DNA from 2 places in the Pseudorhizobium sp. NPDC055634 genome. Region 1 is predicted to be linked to the other one. Evidence: predicted binding sites of a transcription regulator. Region 1 holds the regulator's gene; the other holds the start of a gene.

Region 1 (7,156 bases):
GTCCTTCCGGCAGACTTACATCACCATGGACATCTACCTGGACCCGGGCATTCTCGACAAGCAGGGCAACCGCGACCCCGCCGAGATCGCCAAGGTCACCACCTTCGGCTACGTTCCGCTGATCGAGGGGTCGCTTGCCAAGGAGATGAGCGAGAAGGGCTTCAAGAGCAAGATGGAGGCCGAAGCGGCCGTTGCCCTGATCTCCAAGGAGGCCCCGGCCATCCTGCGCCGCTACGTGCTCGCCGATCCCTCGCGCATCGGCGAGACGGTCAAGTTCGACATGCTCGCCTCCGGCCGGATCGACGGCTATTACAAGGGCCGGGTGACCATGGAGAGCGCGGCACTCGACCGCAACACCTCGCCCGAGCAGCTGGAACTGGCCGATGAGCTGAAAGAGGCCGGCATCCTCACGACGCGGTTCAATTGGGACTTCTTCACCGCTCCGGACGCATCCGATACGCGTCCCGAGGCCGCCGGCCTCGGTGTGGCGATCCTGGGCTCGGCCTACATGATGCTGATCGTTCTCGTCCTTTCGCTGCCGATCGGCGTCGCGGCCTCGATCTACCTGGAGGAGTTCGCGCCCAAGAACCGCTTCACCGACCTGATCGAGGTGAACATCGCCAATCTCGCGGCGGTCCCCTCGATCGTCTTCGGCATCCTCGGGCTCGCCGCCTTCATCAACTTCATGGGACTGCCGCAGTCGGCGCCGATCGTCGGCGGCCTGGTCCTGACGCTGATGACGCTGCCGACGATCATCATCGCGACCAGGGCGGCCCTGAAGGCCGTGCCGCCGTCGATCCGCGACGCCGCGCTCGGCGTCGGCGCCTCGAAGATGCAATCGGTCTTCCACCACGTCCTGCCGCTTGCCATGCCCGGCATCCTGACGGGCACGATCATCGGCCTTGCCCAGGCACTCGGAGAGACGGCGCCGCTGCTCCTGATCGGCATGGTCGCCTTCGTGCGGGAATATCCCGCCGCGCCGCCCGAGGGCTTCTTCGATCCCGCCTCAGCCCTGCCGGTTCAAGTCTACAACTGGACGCAGCGCGGAGACCCTGCTTTTGTGGAACGTGCATCGGGTGCGATTATCGTTCTGCTTGTATTTCTTCTGGTCATGAACCTCGTGGCCGTCATTCTGCGTCGTCGCTTCGAGCGTCGGTGGTAAGGAGAGAGCGAGATGAACATCCTGTCGGAAGCCGGCACAGAAGAAGCCCTGGTAAAGAAGATGAATGAAATCGACTACAAGATGGTGGGGCAGGACGTCTCCGTCTATTACGGCGACAAGCGGGCCCTGTTCGATGTCAACCTCGGCGTCCGCAAGAACACGGTGACCGCGCTGATCGGCCCGTCCGGATGCGGCAAGTCAACCTTCCTGCGCTGCCTGAACCGCATGAACGACACGATCGCCAATGCCCGGGTCACAGGAAAGATCACGCTGGATGGCCAGGATATCCAGGACCCGGACATCGACGTCGTGGAACTGCGTGCCCGCGTCGGCATGGTCTTCCAGAAGCCCAACCCGTTCCCGAAGTCCATCTACGAGAACGTCGCCTACGGTCCGCGCATCCACGGCCTGGCGCGCTCGAAGGCGGAACTGGACCAGATCGTCGAGAGCAGCCTGCAAAAGGCGGGTCTCTGGAACGAGGTGAAGGACCGGCTGCACGAGGCGGGAACCGGGCTTTCGGGCGGCCAGCAGCAGCGCCTGTGCATCGCCCGCGCGGTCGCAGTCTCGCCGGAAGTCATCCTCATGGACGAGCCCTGTTCGGCGCTCGACCCGATCGCCACGGCAAGGGTGGAGGAACTGATCCACGAACTGCGGGCGAACTACTCGATCGTCATCGTCACCCATTCGATGCAGCAGGCGGCCCGCGTCTCGCAGCGCACGGCGATGTTCCATCTCGGCCACCTCGTGGAGGAGGACGATACGGACAAGATGTTCACCAACCCGAACGACCAGCGCACGCAGGACTACATCATGGGTCGCTTCGGCTGATCCGCGGTCAGGCGCCCGATACGAAGACACTGAGGAACTGGATCATGCCATCAACCCATATCACGTCGGCCTTCGACGAGGAGCTGAAATACCTGGCCCGCCGGATCTCCGAGATGGGCGGGCTCGCCGAACAGATGTGCAGCGATGCGGTTCGCGCGCTCGTCAACTCCGACGCGGCGCTGGCCCAGAAGGTGATTTCGGACGACGTGGTGCTCGACCATGCGGAGCGCGAGATCGGCGAGAAGGCGATCCTGACGATCGCCAAGCGCCAGCCCGTCGCGGCAGACCTGCGCGAGATCATCGGCTCTCTGCGCATCGCAGCGGACCTCGAGCGCGTCGGCGACCTCGGCAAGAACACGGCCAAGCGGGTGATCGCGGTCCAGGAAACGGGCATCCCGCGCAACCTGGCGCGCGGGATCGAGCATCTTTCCGACCTCGCGCTGGTGCAGCTCAAGGAAGTCCTCGACGTCTACGTGACCCGCTCGGCCGAGAAGGCCGAAGCGATCCGCGAGCGCGACGAGGAAATCGACGCAATGTACACCTCGCTGTTCCGCGAACTCCTCACCTACATGATGGAGGACCCGCGCAACATAACCAGTTGCACCCATCTGCTGTTCTGCGCCAAGAATATCGAGCGGATCGGCGACCACGCGACCAACATCGCCGAGACGATCTATTACATGGCGACCGGATCGCAGCCGGAGGGTGAGCGCCCCAAGGACGACCGGTCGACCACGCTCAGCACCGTGCTGGGCGAGGAGTAGGATCGCGGGGCCGACCATGCACGCAAAGATTACCGTCGTTGAGGACGAGGAAGCCCTCAGCGTGCTTCTTCGCTACAATCTCGAGGCCGAAGGCTACGAGGTGGAGACCATCGTGAAGGGCGACGAGGCCGAGCTGCGCCTCCAGGAGCGGGTTCCGGACCTCCTCATCCTCGACTGGATGCTTCCCGGTGTCTCCGGCATCGAGCTCTGCCGTCGCCTTCGCCAGCGGCGGGAGACGGAGCGCCTGCCGATCATCATGCTGACGGCGCGGGGCGAGGAGAGCGAACGCGTGCGCGGGCTCGCCACGGGCGCCGACGACTATGTCGTGAAGCCCTTCTCGACGCCCGAACTGATGGCCCGCGTCAGGGCCATGCTCCGCCGCGCCAAGCCCGAGGTGCTGTCGACGGTTCTGCGCTGCGGCGATATCGAGCTCGACCGGGAAACCCACCGCGTCCACAGGAAGAGCCGCGAGGTCCGGCTGGGGCCGACGGAGTTCCGCCTGCTGGAATTCCTGATGTCGGCGCCGGGACGCGTCTATTCGCGCGCACAATTGCTCGACGGTGTCTGGGGCCACGACATCTACGTCGACGAGCGCACGGTGGACGTCCATGTCGGGCGCCTGCGCAAGGCCCTCAACTTCTCCAACATGCCGGATGTCATCCGCACGGTCCGCGGCGCCGGCTATTCGCTGGAAAGCTAGGCGCCGGCTCACCGCGCGGTGCGGGCTGGAATAAGGAAGGCAGTCGGCATCATGCCGGCTGCCTTTTCCGTTTCGGCGTGCCGGCGGAGGGCCGCGGGTAGGGGATCTATGGAAGGGATCTACGGAAAGGAAAGAGCCGCGACCGTCTCCTGCGCGGCTCTGGACTGCGTCGCCCTGGGCGGCTTCCGGTCTCTACCGCTCCCGACCCATCAGCCGCGAACGCAGGGCGTTCGAGATCCCGTCGAAGAGGAAGACGACGATGAGGATGAGGAGCACCATGTAGGCGACGTTCTCCCAGTCGGAATTGGTGCGCATCGCCTCCCACAGCTTCAGGCCGATGCCGCCGGCGCCGACTGCGCCGATGATGGTGGCCGAGCGGGTGTTCGATTCCCAGAAGTAGAGCGCCTGGGAGGCGAAGACGGGCATGACCTGCGGCAGCACGCCGAAGCGCTGGACCGCGAGCGGCGGCGCGCCGACCGAGCGGACGCCCTCCCGCTGCCGGTCGTCGATGTTCTCCAGCGCCTCGGCATAGAGCTTGCCGAGCGTCCCCGTGTCGGTGAAGAAGATGGCGGATATGCCGGCGAGCGGCCCCGGGCCGAAGGCGCGGGTGAAGAACAGCGCCCAGATCAGCATGTCGACGGAGCGCAGGAAGTCGAACAGCCGCTTGGCGATCTGGTTGACCGGCCGGTTGTGGACGATGTTGCGCGCCGCGATGAAGGAGAGCGGGAAGGCCACGATCATCGCGAAGAGCGTGCCGATGAAGGCCATGACGATCGTCTGCAGGAGCTTGGTCCAGACGTCGAGATGCTGCCAGGACGGGTTGTAGAGGATGTCGTTCCAGGCGAGCGACAGGTTGCTGCGGGCGGGATCGATCCGTTCGCCGCCGAAGATCAGCCCGGCGACTTCGCCCGCCGACTTCCCGAAGAAGGCGGAATTCGTGTCGAAGAGGAAGTTCTCCCAGCCGAGGAAGCGCTTGCGGATGCGCACCCGGTCGTCGCTGATGTCGGCCCATCCGGAGAAGCCGAAATAGGCGGTGACCCGGCCGCCGGCCGAGCGCTGCTCGACCCATTCCGGCAAGGGCTCGTGGGCGATCACGTCCTCCGCGTCGCGATCGAGAAGCAGCGTCACCGTCTCCTCGCCGCGCGTGAGGACGACCCGGTCCGGCCTGACGTCGATCGTACGGGAAGGACCCATCAGCACCAGGGCCTCGGTCACGACTTCCTCGGTGCGGGTCTCGGCGACCGGGACCGGTAGCGACAACTGCCGGGGGGAGGGCGCGGGCGCCATGAAGCTGAAGCTCGACGACGGCTGCGGGGCGGCAGCCGGTGCGGTTACCGCCGGGACCTCGATCCTGCGCGTCACCGTTTCGCGGCGTGCCTCGAGCCAGTCGGGATTGGGGTTCGGGCCGATCGGGTCGAAGCGCGGATAGGTGATCCGCATCGCGCCGTCCGGGGCGATGTCGATGTCGGGGCGGATTTCGTAGGAGACCCAGTCGGCGAGGTAGTTGCCCGCGAGCCCCCAGTTGGCGGAGGAGACGACCTTGCCAACGGCGAAGAACCACCACGCGAAGACGAAGTAGGCGAGGGCCGCCGTGGCGATGATGGGGACGCGATACCGCTGCCAGGCGGAGCGCTGGAGGAGTTCGGGGTAGCGGGACGCCAGGGCGTCCATTTCGGCCGCGTTGAGAATGGTCATGCCAGCCCTCGTTCAGATTGCGTGGAAGGCCTGGTCGCCGACGAGCCTGCGGCGCAGCCATGCGGAAAACTGGTCCACGGCGACGATCGTCAAAAGCAGCAGCAGGACGATCGCCAGCGTCTTGGCCTCGTGGCCCTGCCCGATGGAGAGGCGCAGCAGTTCGCCGATGCCGCCGCCGCCGACGGCGCCGATGATCGTGGAGGCCCGCACGTTGATCTCCAGGCGCAGCAGGAAATAGCTCATGAAGTTCGGCATGACCTGCGGCACCATCCCGAACCAGGATCGTTCCAGCCAGTTCGCCCCGACCGCCTTCAGGCCCTCGTCGGGCTTCATGTCGGCATTCTCGATCACCTCGAAGAACAGCTTGCCGAGCGCCCCCACCGTGTGGATCGAGACGGCGATCAGCGCCGGGATCGGCCCGATCGAGAAGATGGCCAGGAAAAAGCCGGCGATCACCACTTCCGGAAAGGCCCGGAGCAGTTCCATCAGCCGGCGGACCGGCCCGCGTATCCAGGGGCTGGGGGTCATGTTCTTCGCCGCGAGGAAGGAGAGGATGAAGCCGAAGACCAGTCCGATGCCCGTCGCGGCGACCGCGATGTTGAGCGTCACCAGCATCTGGTGGACATATTCGGGCAGGTAGAGGCTCTCCGTCAGGTAGAGCCGCCCCTCCGGATAATTGTATTTCAGGCTGCCGTCGTCGTAGGGGGAGGGCAGGTCGAACAGGGCCCGCCACACTTCCATGCCGTCCCTCGGGATCAGCTGGCCGACGAAGTCGAAGAAATAGGGAAGCCTGTCGAAGAACTTGCCGGCATTGCTGTCGTTGGCGAACCAGAGCGAGCCCGAGACGACCATCAGCAGGAGTGCGGAGCACAGGATCGTGTAGAAGCGCCGCTCGCGCGCGAGCTGCTGCCAGTGACGTTCGACGAGCGCGCCGCTTTCGCCGAGCGTCGGTTTCATGACGGAAGTCGGCATGGCGCCATCCCGGATCAGCTGTTGCGAGAAAGGGCCGCCGCGACCATTCCGCGGCGGCCTCGACAGGGGGGCGATCAGCCGCCGATCGTTGCCCTGCGGGCGTCGATGATCGGCTTGTAGAAGTTGACGTCGACTTCGGCGAAGCCGGTGAAGTCGCCGCCCTGGATGGCGGAGAAGCAGGCCGCGTCGGTCTTCGGCAGGGCCAGCATGAATTCCTTGAACTTCGCCTTCATGTCGTCGTTCATCGAGGAGCGGACGACGATCGGCCCGTTCGGGATCAGCGGCGATTTCCACAGCTCGACGAGGTCGTCCATGTTGAGGATGCCCTTGTCGACCATCTTGCGCAGGTTGCCCGACGTGTAGCCGTCCTTGAACTCGCCGACGCCGGAGCCGAAGGTGGTGCCGGCATCGAACGTGCCCTTGAGGACTTCCAGCACGAGGTTTTCGTGGCCGCCGCCGAAGCCGGTCTCGGCCACGACTTCCTTGACGGGCTTGCCGCCGAGGGCTTCAGGCAGGGTGACGGTCGGGATCAGGTAGCCCGAGGTCGAGTCGGGATCTGCGAAGCCGAGCTTCTTGCCCTTGATGTCCTCGACCCTGGTCATGCCGGAATCCTTCCGCGCGACCATGATCGTGTGATAGCCCATGGAGCCGTCCGTCTGGACCGTGGTCAGGATGGGCTCCACCGCGTCCGGGTTCTCCAGGTAGACCTTCGCATAGCCTGACGCGCCCAGTTCCGCGTAATCCAGCGTGCCGCCGAGGAGGCCCTGGATCGTGCCGTCATAGTCGGCGGCCGGGAAGAGCGAGACCTTCTCGACGCCGAGGACGGCCGGCAGCTGGTCGATCATGCACTGGTAGTTGCGCAGGCGGTCGGCTTCGTTTTCGCCGCCGATGATGCCGATCCGGAATTCCTTCAGGTCTTCGGCCATGACATTGCCGGCAAGCGCGGCGAGCGCCGCGGTGGCAAGCAGAAGTTTCTTCAGCATGAGGTCTCTCCTGTTTCGTCCGGCGAACCGGAGCAGCTTTTCTCGGGATGCC
Region 2 (7,156 bases), on a different contig from region 1:
CGAAATGCGCCGGGCGCGGTGCGGCCGCAGCATTGTCACGCTCGGGCGCCAGGACGACATCTGCACTGACCTTTCAGGCGCCTTGAAGGAGGCGGAAGCGATGCGGGACGCCGTCGCCGCCCAGCGCTCCGCCGCCCGGCAGATCCTGCGCCCGAGCCCGGAGCGCAGCGCCGTTCTCGGTGCGCTGCAGGCGAACGGCTGTCATGCGGACGAATCCTCCGACCGCGCTCCTGTCCCGGTTCCCGTTGCCGCCGATCCTGCCCCCGCCACCGAGAACCGGGGCTCCGCCAAGCCGCATTCCAGCATCACGCGCCTCTCGCCTGATGCGGAACGGGGACGACCGACGGGGATCGAGCCTCTGCCTCTGGCCCCGCCTGAGAGACCCTATGATCCGTCGAGGCAGGTTCGTTCGGTCGGCCCGGCCTTTCTACCCGACGAGACCGGCATCGACCTTGCCAATCCGGCGGAGAGCGGAGCCCGGCCGGTACCGTGAGCGGGACGGTTCAGGCGGAGGCGCTTGCCGGAAAATAGCGGACATAGGCGAATGCCCTGCCGTCCGGCGCCCAGTTGGGCGAGTTCATCGTCCCCTGCCCGCCGAAGAGTTCGAACAGCGTCTCCACGTTGCGTCCATCCGGATCCATCATCCGGATCCGCACCGGCTGGTCGCGCGGATGGTCGAAGACCTCCGGTTCGTAGGAGAGAAAGATCACCTTGTCCCCGGTCGGTGACGGATGCGGAAACCAGTCCCCGTGCCCGGTTTCGACCACCCGCTCGGCCGTTCCTCCCGCAGCCGGCACCCGCCAGATCTGCATCAGGCCGCTGCGGCTGGAATTGAAGTAGATCCAGCGTCCGTCGGGCGAATAGTCGGGCCCGTCATTGCGGCCTTCGCCGAAGGTCAGCCGGTTCTCGTCGCCGCCGTCCACGTCGATCGTATAGATGTCGAAGAGATCGTCCCGGATGCCGCAATAGGCGAATTGCCGCCCGTCCGGCGACCAGCCGTGCCAGTAGGACGGCAGGTTCCTCGTCACGAGCCGGGGTTCGCCGCCGGTCGCCGGCAGTACGTAGATGGCCGACTTTGAGAACTCCGCCTTGTCGGAAATCGCGATCAGCGATCCGTCCGGGGAAATGCCGTGATCGTTGTTGCATTGCCTCGCAAAGCCGGTGTCCAGCGGTTCCGGCCCCGTGCCGCCGTCGACCGCCAGTCTGTACATCAGCCCGTCACTGTTGAGCAGGAGGTAGCGCCCGCAGGGAGACCAGTTGGGCGCCTCGAAGAGCGTCTCCGTCTGCCAGACGACCCTGTGCTGTCGCGCGGCAAGGTCGAATATCTCGACGGAGCTGCGCATCCCCTAGCGATCGCGGAAACGGTTGGTGATCGGGTAGCGCCGGTCCCGGCCGAAGTTCTTCTTCGTGATCTTCACGCCCGGCGCCGACTGCCGCCGCTTGTATTCCGCGAGGTAGAGGAGATGCTCGATGCGGTGGACGGTGGCAACGTCATGGCCGCGCGCGACGATCTCCTCGACCGACATTTCCTGTTCGACCAGGCATTCCAGGATATCGTCGAGCACCGGATAGGGCGGCAGCGAATCCTGGTCGGTCTGGTTCGGCCGCAGTTCCGCGGACGGCGCCTTGGCGATGATGTTCTGCGGAATGACGATGCCCGTCGGCCCCAGCACGTTTGGCGGCACATTGCGATTGCGCCAGTCGGCAATCGCATAGACCTGCATCTTGTAGAGGTCCTTGATCGGGTTGAAGCCGCCGTTCATGTCGCCGTAGAGCGTCGCATAGCCCACCGACATTTCCGACTTGTTGCCGGTGGTGACCACCATGGAGCCGAACTTGTTGGAGATCGCCATGAGGATCGTCCCGCGCGTGCGGCTCTGGAGGTTCTCCTCGGTGATCCCCTCGTCCGTCCCCTCGAAAAGCTCCGAGAGCGACGACAGGAAACCCTCGACCGGCTCGGCGATGGAGACGATGTCGTAGCGCGTTCCGAGCGCCTTGGCGCAATCGGCCGCATCCTTGAGCGATTCCTCCGACGTGTAGCGATAGGGCAGCATTACCGTGCGCACCCGCTCCTCGCCCAGCGCATCCACGGCGATCGCGGCGCAGACGGCCGAATCGATGCCGCCCGAGAGGCCGAGGACGACCGACTTAAAGCCGTTCTTGTTGACGTAGTCGCGGAAGCCGAGGACGCAGGCCCGGTAATCGGCTTCCTCCTTCTCCGGCAGGCGTGCCATCGGCCCGTTGGCGCAGCGCCAGCCGTCCGGCGTCTTGCGCCAGTCGGTGACGGTGACGGCCGGTTCGAACTGGCTCATCTGGAAGGCGAGCGTCCTGTCGGCATTGAAGGCGAAGCTTGCGCCGTCGAAGACGAGTTCGTCCTGCCCGCCCAGCTGGTTGGCATAGATCAGCGGCAGGCCTGTCTCGATCACCTGCCTGAGGACCACCTGGTGGCGGACGTCCACCTTGCCGCGATAATAGGGAGAACCGTTCGGCGACAGCAGGATTTCCGCGCCGCTTTCGGCGAGCGTCTCGCAGACGCCGAGGTCGCCCCAGATGTCCTCGCAGATCGGAATGCCGAGGCGCACGCCGCGGAAATTCACCGGCCCCGGCATCTCGCCGGCGACGAAGACCCGCTTCTCGTCGAATTCCCCGTAATTGGGCAGGTCCACCTTGTCCCGGATGGCGAGGATTTTCCCCTCATCCAGCACGGCGATGGAATTGTGGCGGCCGGTGTCGCCCTGCTGCGGAAAGCCGATGACGACGCCCGGCCCGCCGTCGGCGGTATCGCCGGCCAGCGCCTCGACCGCCTGAAGGCAGGCTTTCAGGAAGGACGGCTTCAGGACCAGGTCTTCCGGCGGATAAGCGGAGATGAAGAGTTCGGTGAAGACCACCAGGTCTGCACCGGCACCGGCGGCTTCGGACCTTGCCTCGCGGGCTCTTGCGAGGTTCTGGACGACGTCTCCCACGGTCGGGTTGATCTGGGCGATGGCGATACGCAGCGTGCGGGCTTCGGAGTTGTTTTCCTGGGTCATGTCTCTGGTCTACCGCAGCCTCGGGAACGGAGCAACGCCGGGCTTCTTGAGACCGCGCCGGCCCGATGGAAACTTTTCCTGCCCCGACCGGTTCACCTCACGTTCATGACAGTTATGTGACGGCTCCACGACATCTGAAATGCATGGAGTACGACATTGGCAAAGGCCGCCGAGCAAGAATTACTTTTGGACAGCAATGCGGCACGCCTCCCTTCCGCCATCCATCATCTCACCGTCATTTCAACGCTTCTTGCCGTCGCCGCCGCTCTGGTGGCCGCGGTGGAGGCGCTCTCCGGCCGGCCCTACGAGACCATACCCTCCTTCCTCACGTCGCTGCCGGGGATGACGACGATTGCCGTGATCTTCGTGGTCGCGTTCGGCTGCGACGTCCTGATGGGGCGGGCATTCCGGTCGCTGCTGGTGATCGCCCCCGTCGCGCTGATCCTCGCCTTCATCTCCGGCGAGAAGCAGCAGTATCTTTCCGACCCGCTCTATCCGTCGGACCTTCTCTTCGCCCGCCAGATCAAGGAACTGCTGCCGGTCATGGTGAGCGCCCAGCCGCTGATGGCGGCAGCCCTCTGTGGCGCCGCGCTGGTGATGGCAGGCATCCTTGCCTATTGCGCCCTCTTTGCCTGGAACCGGTTCCCGCTGCTTTCTTCCCGCGCACGGATCTTCCGCCTGGTCGTCTCGCTCCCCTTCCTCGTCGGCTTCACGCCGATGATGAAGTACACGGACTATTCCTGGCTGCGCGACCGGCTCTCGATCACGCCGATGATGTGGGACCAGGCGGCGAACTACAGCCATAACGGCTTCCTGATCGCCTTCGCCTTCAATCTTCCCATGTCCCACGTCTCGCCGCCCGCGGGCTACGGCGTCGATGCGGTCGATGCGATCGCGCTCGACCCTTCCGCCTTTGCGGTTTCGACCAAGCCGCCGCCGGACGTGATCGTCATCATGAGCGAATCGCTCTGGGACCCGACGCGGCTTCCGGGCGTCGATTTTTCGACCGATCCCATGCCGACGCTGCGCGCCAACCAGGCGGGCAACATCTTCTCGCCGGAGTTTGGGGGAATGACGGCCAATGTCGAGTTCGAGGCGCTGACCGGCTTCTCCAATGCCTTCCTCCCCTATGGCAGCATTCCCTACCAGCAATATGTCCGCCGCCCGCTTCCCTCGCTCGCCTCCTTCTTCAGGCAGAAGGGCTATTCGTCGGTCGCCGTCCACCCATTCGAGGGATGGTTCTGGAACCGCAGCAACGTCTACCAGCACCTCGGTTTCGACCGCTTCCTGGCGCAGGCGGAACTGCCGGAGCTCGAAAAGCGCGGGATGTTCGCCTCCGACACCGCGCTCATGGACCAGATAATCCAGATCGGCGAAGAGACTGAGCAACCCCTTTTTCTGTTCGCCGTCACCCTCCAGGGACACGGACCCTACGAGGCGACGCGATACGAGACCCGCGAGGTCGGGCTTCGGAGCACCCTGTCGGAGACTGCGACGCAGCAGGTGGAGACCTATGCGGAAGGGGTGCGGGAAGCCGACACCAGCCTCGCCAGGCTGATGGACTGGGCAAGCGGGCGCCGTCGGGAGACGATCATCGTGCTGTTCGGTGACCACCTGCCGCCGCTCGGCAAGGCTTTCGTCGAAAGCGGCTACATGCCGGACGCCGTCGCGAGCCGCCGCGCGCCGCTTCAGACCATGCGCGCCGAACACGAGACGCCTCTCGTCATCTGGTCCTCGAAGACGGGCGCGAAGACGGACGTCGGAACGATCAGCCCCGCCCTTCTGCCCCATCAGGTCGTGACGTCGGCGGGCTTCAGCGATCCCTTCTACACCGGCTTTCTCGGCGAGGTCGCGAGCCGCTATTCCGTCATCGACCGCTACATGCTGGTGAATACCGCCGGCGAGGCCCATCCCGGCTGGTCGGACGGCGGCCGCAAGGCGCCGCCGACGCTTCAGGACTATCATCTCCTGCAGTACGACATGATCTTCGGCCATCAGTTCGCCCGGGAGCGCTTCTTCCCCGCCGTCCCCGAGGCGGAAGCCCCGGACGAGGAGCCGGTCGCGGCGCTGCCTGGACCGGCGCGGCTGCCGGGATAGTCCGGCGCGGCAGGACCTGAGCCTCGCAATCCGGTTGGCCAAGGCCCGTCCCGCCCCCCCCAACGACATCGCCTCTTACGGAACGCAAAAAAGCCGCCGGATCGCTCCGGCGGCTTTTCTCGTCGATCTTGTCTTCCGGTTACCTGGAGGCGACCGGCTTCACCAGCGGCGTGATGCGGCGGATGGTGACGCGGCGGTTCTCCTGCTCCGGACCCTCGGTCCTGATTTTGAGGTAGCGTTCGCCATAGCCCTGCGTGGTGAGGTTTTCCGGCGGGATGCCGAAGGCCTCGGCCAGGACGACGGCGACCGATTCGGCCCGCTCGTCGGAGAGGATGAGGTTGCTATCATCCGAACCGACCGCATCCGTGTGGCCCTCGATGAGGAAGGTCTCGGCGGGATTGTCGTCGAGGATCTTCTTCATCGCATCGGCGACCTTCCGCAGCGACGTCGCCTGGTTCATCGGGATTTCGGCGCTGCCGGTCGCGAACTTGACCGTGTCGAGGTCGATGCGGCGCGCCTTGTCGCGGACGCGGGCCGAATACTTCACCTCGTCGATCGAGTAGACGCGCTCGACGCGCTCGACCGGCGGCAGTTCCAGGAACTCGTAATAGTCACGATCCGGATCGCTGGACGTATCGATGATGTACTCGCTCAGCGGCACGGTCAGGCGCATCGGCGGCAGTTCCCGGCCGGGATCGCGCCACACATACTCCTCTTCCTCGTAGAGGTCGGGAGCGTAGTAGAGCACGTATTCCTCGTCGTCGATGATGCGCGAGCGCTGCACGACGACGCCGTAGCTGTTGCGGATGGTTACGACCTGTACCCCGTCGGGACGCTCCACGATCTCGCGGTAACGGTCGCCCGGCAGGCGCTCGTAGTAGACGTCGCCGCCATCGCGGTAGAAGCGGCGGGAATCGTCGCCGCGGACGATGGTGCGGTTGTCGATCGAGATGATGATGCGCGTATCGTCGTCGCGGTCGCGACGATCGCGACGGTCGCGGTCGCTCCGCCGGTCGTCCCTGCGGTCGCCGTCGCGGTATTCCCAGCCGTCGATGCGCCGGAACTCGGGCCGCCCGTCGATGCGCTCGCCCTGGACGGAGGTGATGGCGCGCATTTCCACCGCGCCGCGTTCCTGCAGCGGTGCCTGCGCCTCGGCGTCGGATGTCGGCGGAGCCACGGGTGCGGCGGCGGCTGCCGGAGCCGGTGCCGGTGCCGGTGCGCCGGATGCCGGGGCTTCGGTCGGGGTCGGGGTGGCTACCGCTTCCTTCTGGCTATCGAGCACGGCGGCACCGTTTTCGACGGGCAGGACCACGGTCTCTCCCTCGCCGGCTGCCGACGGATCCTCGGCCAGTTGCTGGGCACGTTCGACCTGCTCGGGCGTGGTCGCGATCGCGGGTTCAGCGACCTGGGGGGCCGGCTGGGCAGCGGGGTCTGCCGGCGGGACGGCGGCAGCATCGCCGTCGGTCGCGGCATCATCAGCTGGAGCCGGCGCTTCGCCGGCTGCCGGGGCCTCGGAAGCCGGGGCCTCAGGAGCCGGAACCGCCGCTTCGGCCGGCTGCCCTTCGGCAGGCGTCTCGGTGGCCGGAGCGGCGGCGTCGGCAGGCGCATCAGCCGCAGGGGCTTCCTCGGTCGCAGGAGCTTCTTCGGCGGCGGGGGCTTGTTCGGCGGCAGGCGCCTCCTCGGCTGCGGGGGCTTCCTCAGGCGCGGCTTCCACGGCAGGCTGTTCTTCGGCCTGCGGCGCCGGTTCAGCAGCAGGAGCTTCGGCAGGAGCCTCGGCCTGTGGTTCGGGTGCCGGCTCGGGCTCGGGTGCCGGCTCAGGCGCTGCTTCCGGTTCGGGCGCGGCCTCGGGCTCGGGCTCCGGTTCCGGTGCTGCCTCCGGTTCAGGTTCGGGCTGCACTTCCGCCGGCGCCTCCAGCTGTTCCGCAGGCGCGGGTTCCGGCGCAGGCTCGGCGGCCGGCTCCTCCGCCGGTGCTTCCGGCTGCGGCTCTTCTTCCGGTGCTGCGGTACCCTCGGGCAGGATAATCTGCTCC

Evidence for each region. The regulator PhoB, encoded in region 1, activates phosphate uptake and scavenging genes when phosphate is short. The targets are predictions, from matches to a motif close to TGTCATNNANCTGTCAT.
Region 2: ACWGPT_RS18860 (LTA synthase family protein) is a predicted target of PhoB. The motif match lies at 3,135-3,151, and genes of this name have one in related genera.

What each region holds. Positions count from the first base shown of each region.
Region 1 is NZ_JBSHHW010000004.1:115,118-122,273, forward strand. It holds gene pstA (phosphate ABC transporter permease PstA) at 1-1,162, shown strand, start outside; gene pstB (phosphate ABC transporter ATP-binding protein PstB) at 1,175-1,990, shown strand; gene phoU (phosphate signaling complex protein PhoU) at 2,035-2,754, shown strand; gene phoB (phosphate regulon transcriptional regulator PhoB) at 2,771-3,454, shown strand; gene phnE (phosphonate ABC transporter, permease protein PhnE) at 3,647-5,149, opposite strand; gene phnE (phosphonate ABC transporter, permease protein PhnE) at 5,162-6,121, opposite strand; gene phnD (phosphonate ABC transporter substrate-binding protein) at 6,196-7,104, opposite strand.
Region 2 is NZ_JBSHHW010000013.1:108,277-115,432, reverse strand. It holds gene ACWGPT_RS18875 (hypothetical protein) at 1-493, shown strand, start outside; gene ACWGPT_RS18870 (TolB family protein) at 504-1,343, opposite strand; gene ACWGPT_RS18865 (NAD+ synthase) at 1,347-3,029, opposite strand; gene ACWGPT_RS18860 (LTA synthase family protein) at 3,216-5,126, shown strand; gene ACWGPT_RS18855 (OmpA family protein) at 5,266-7,156, opposite strand, start outside.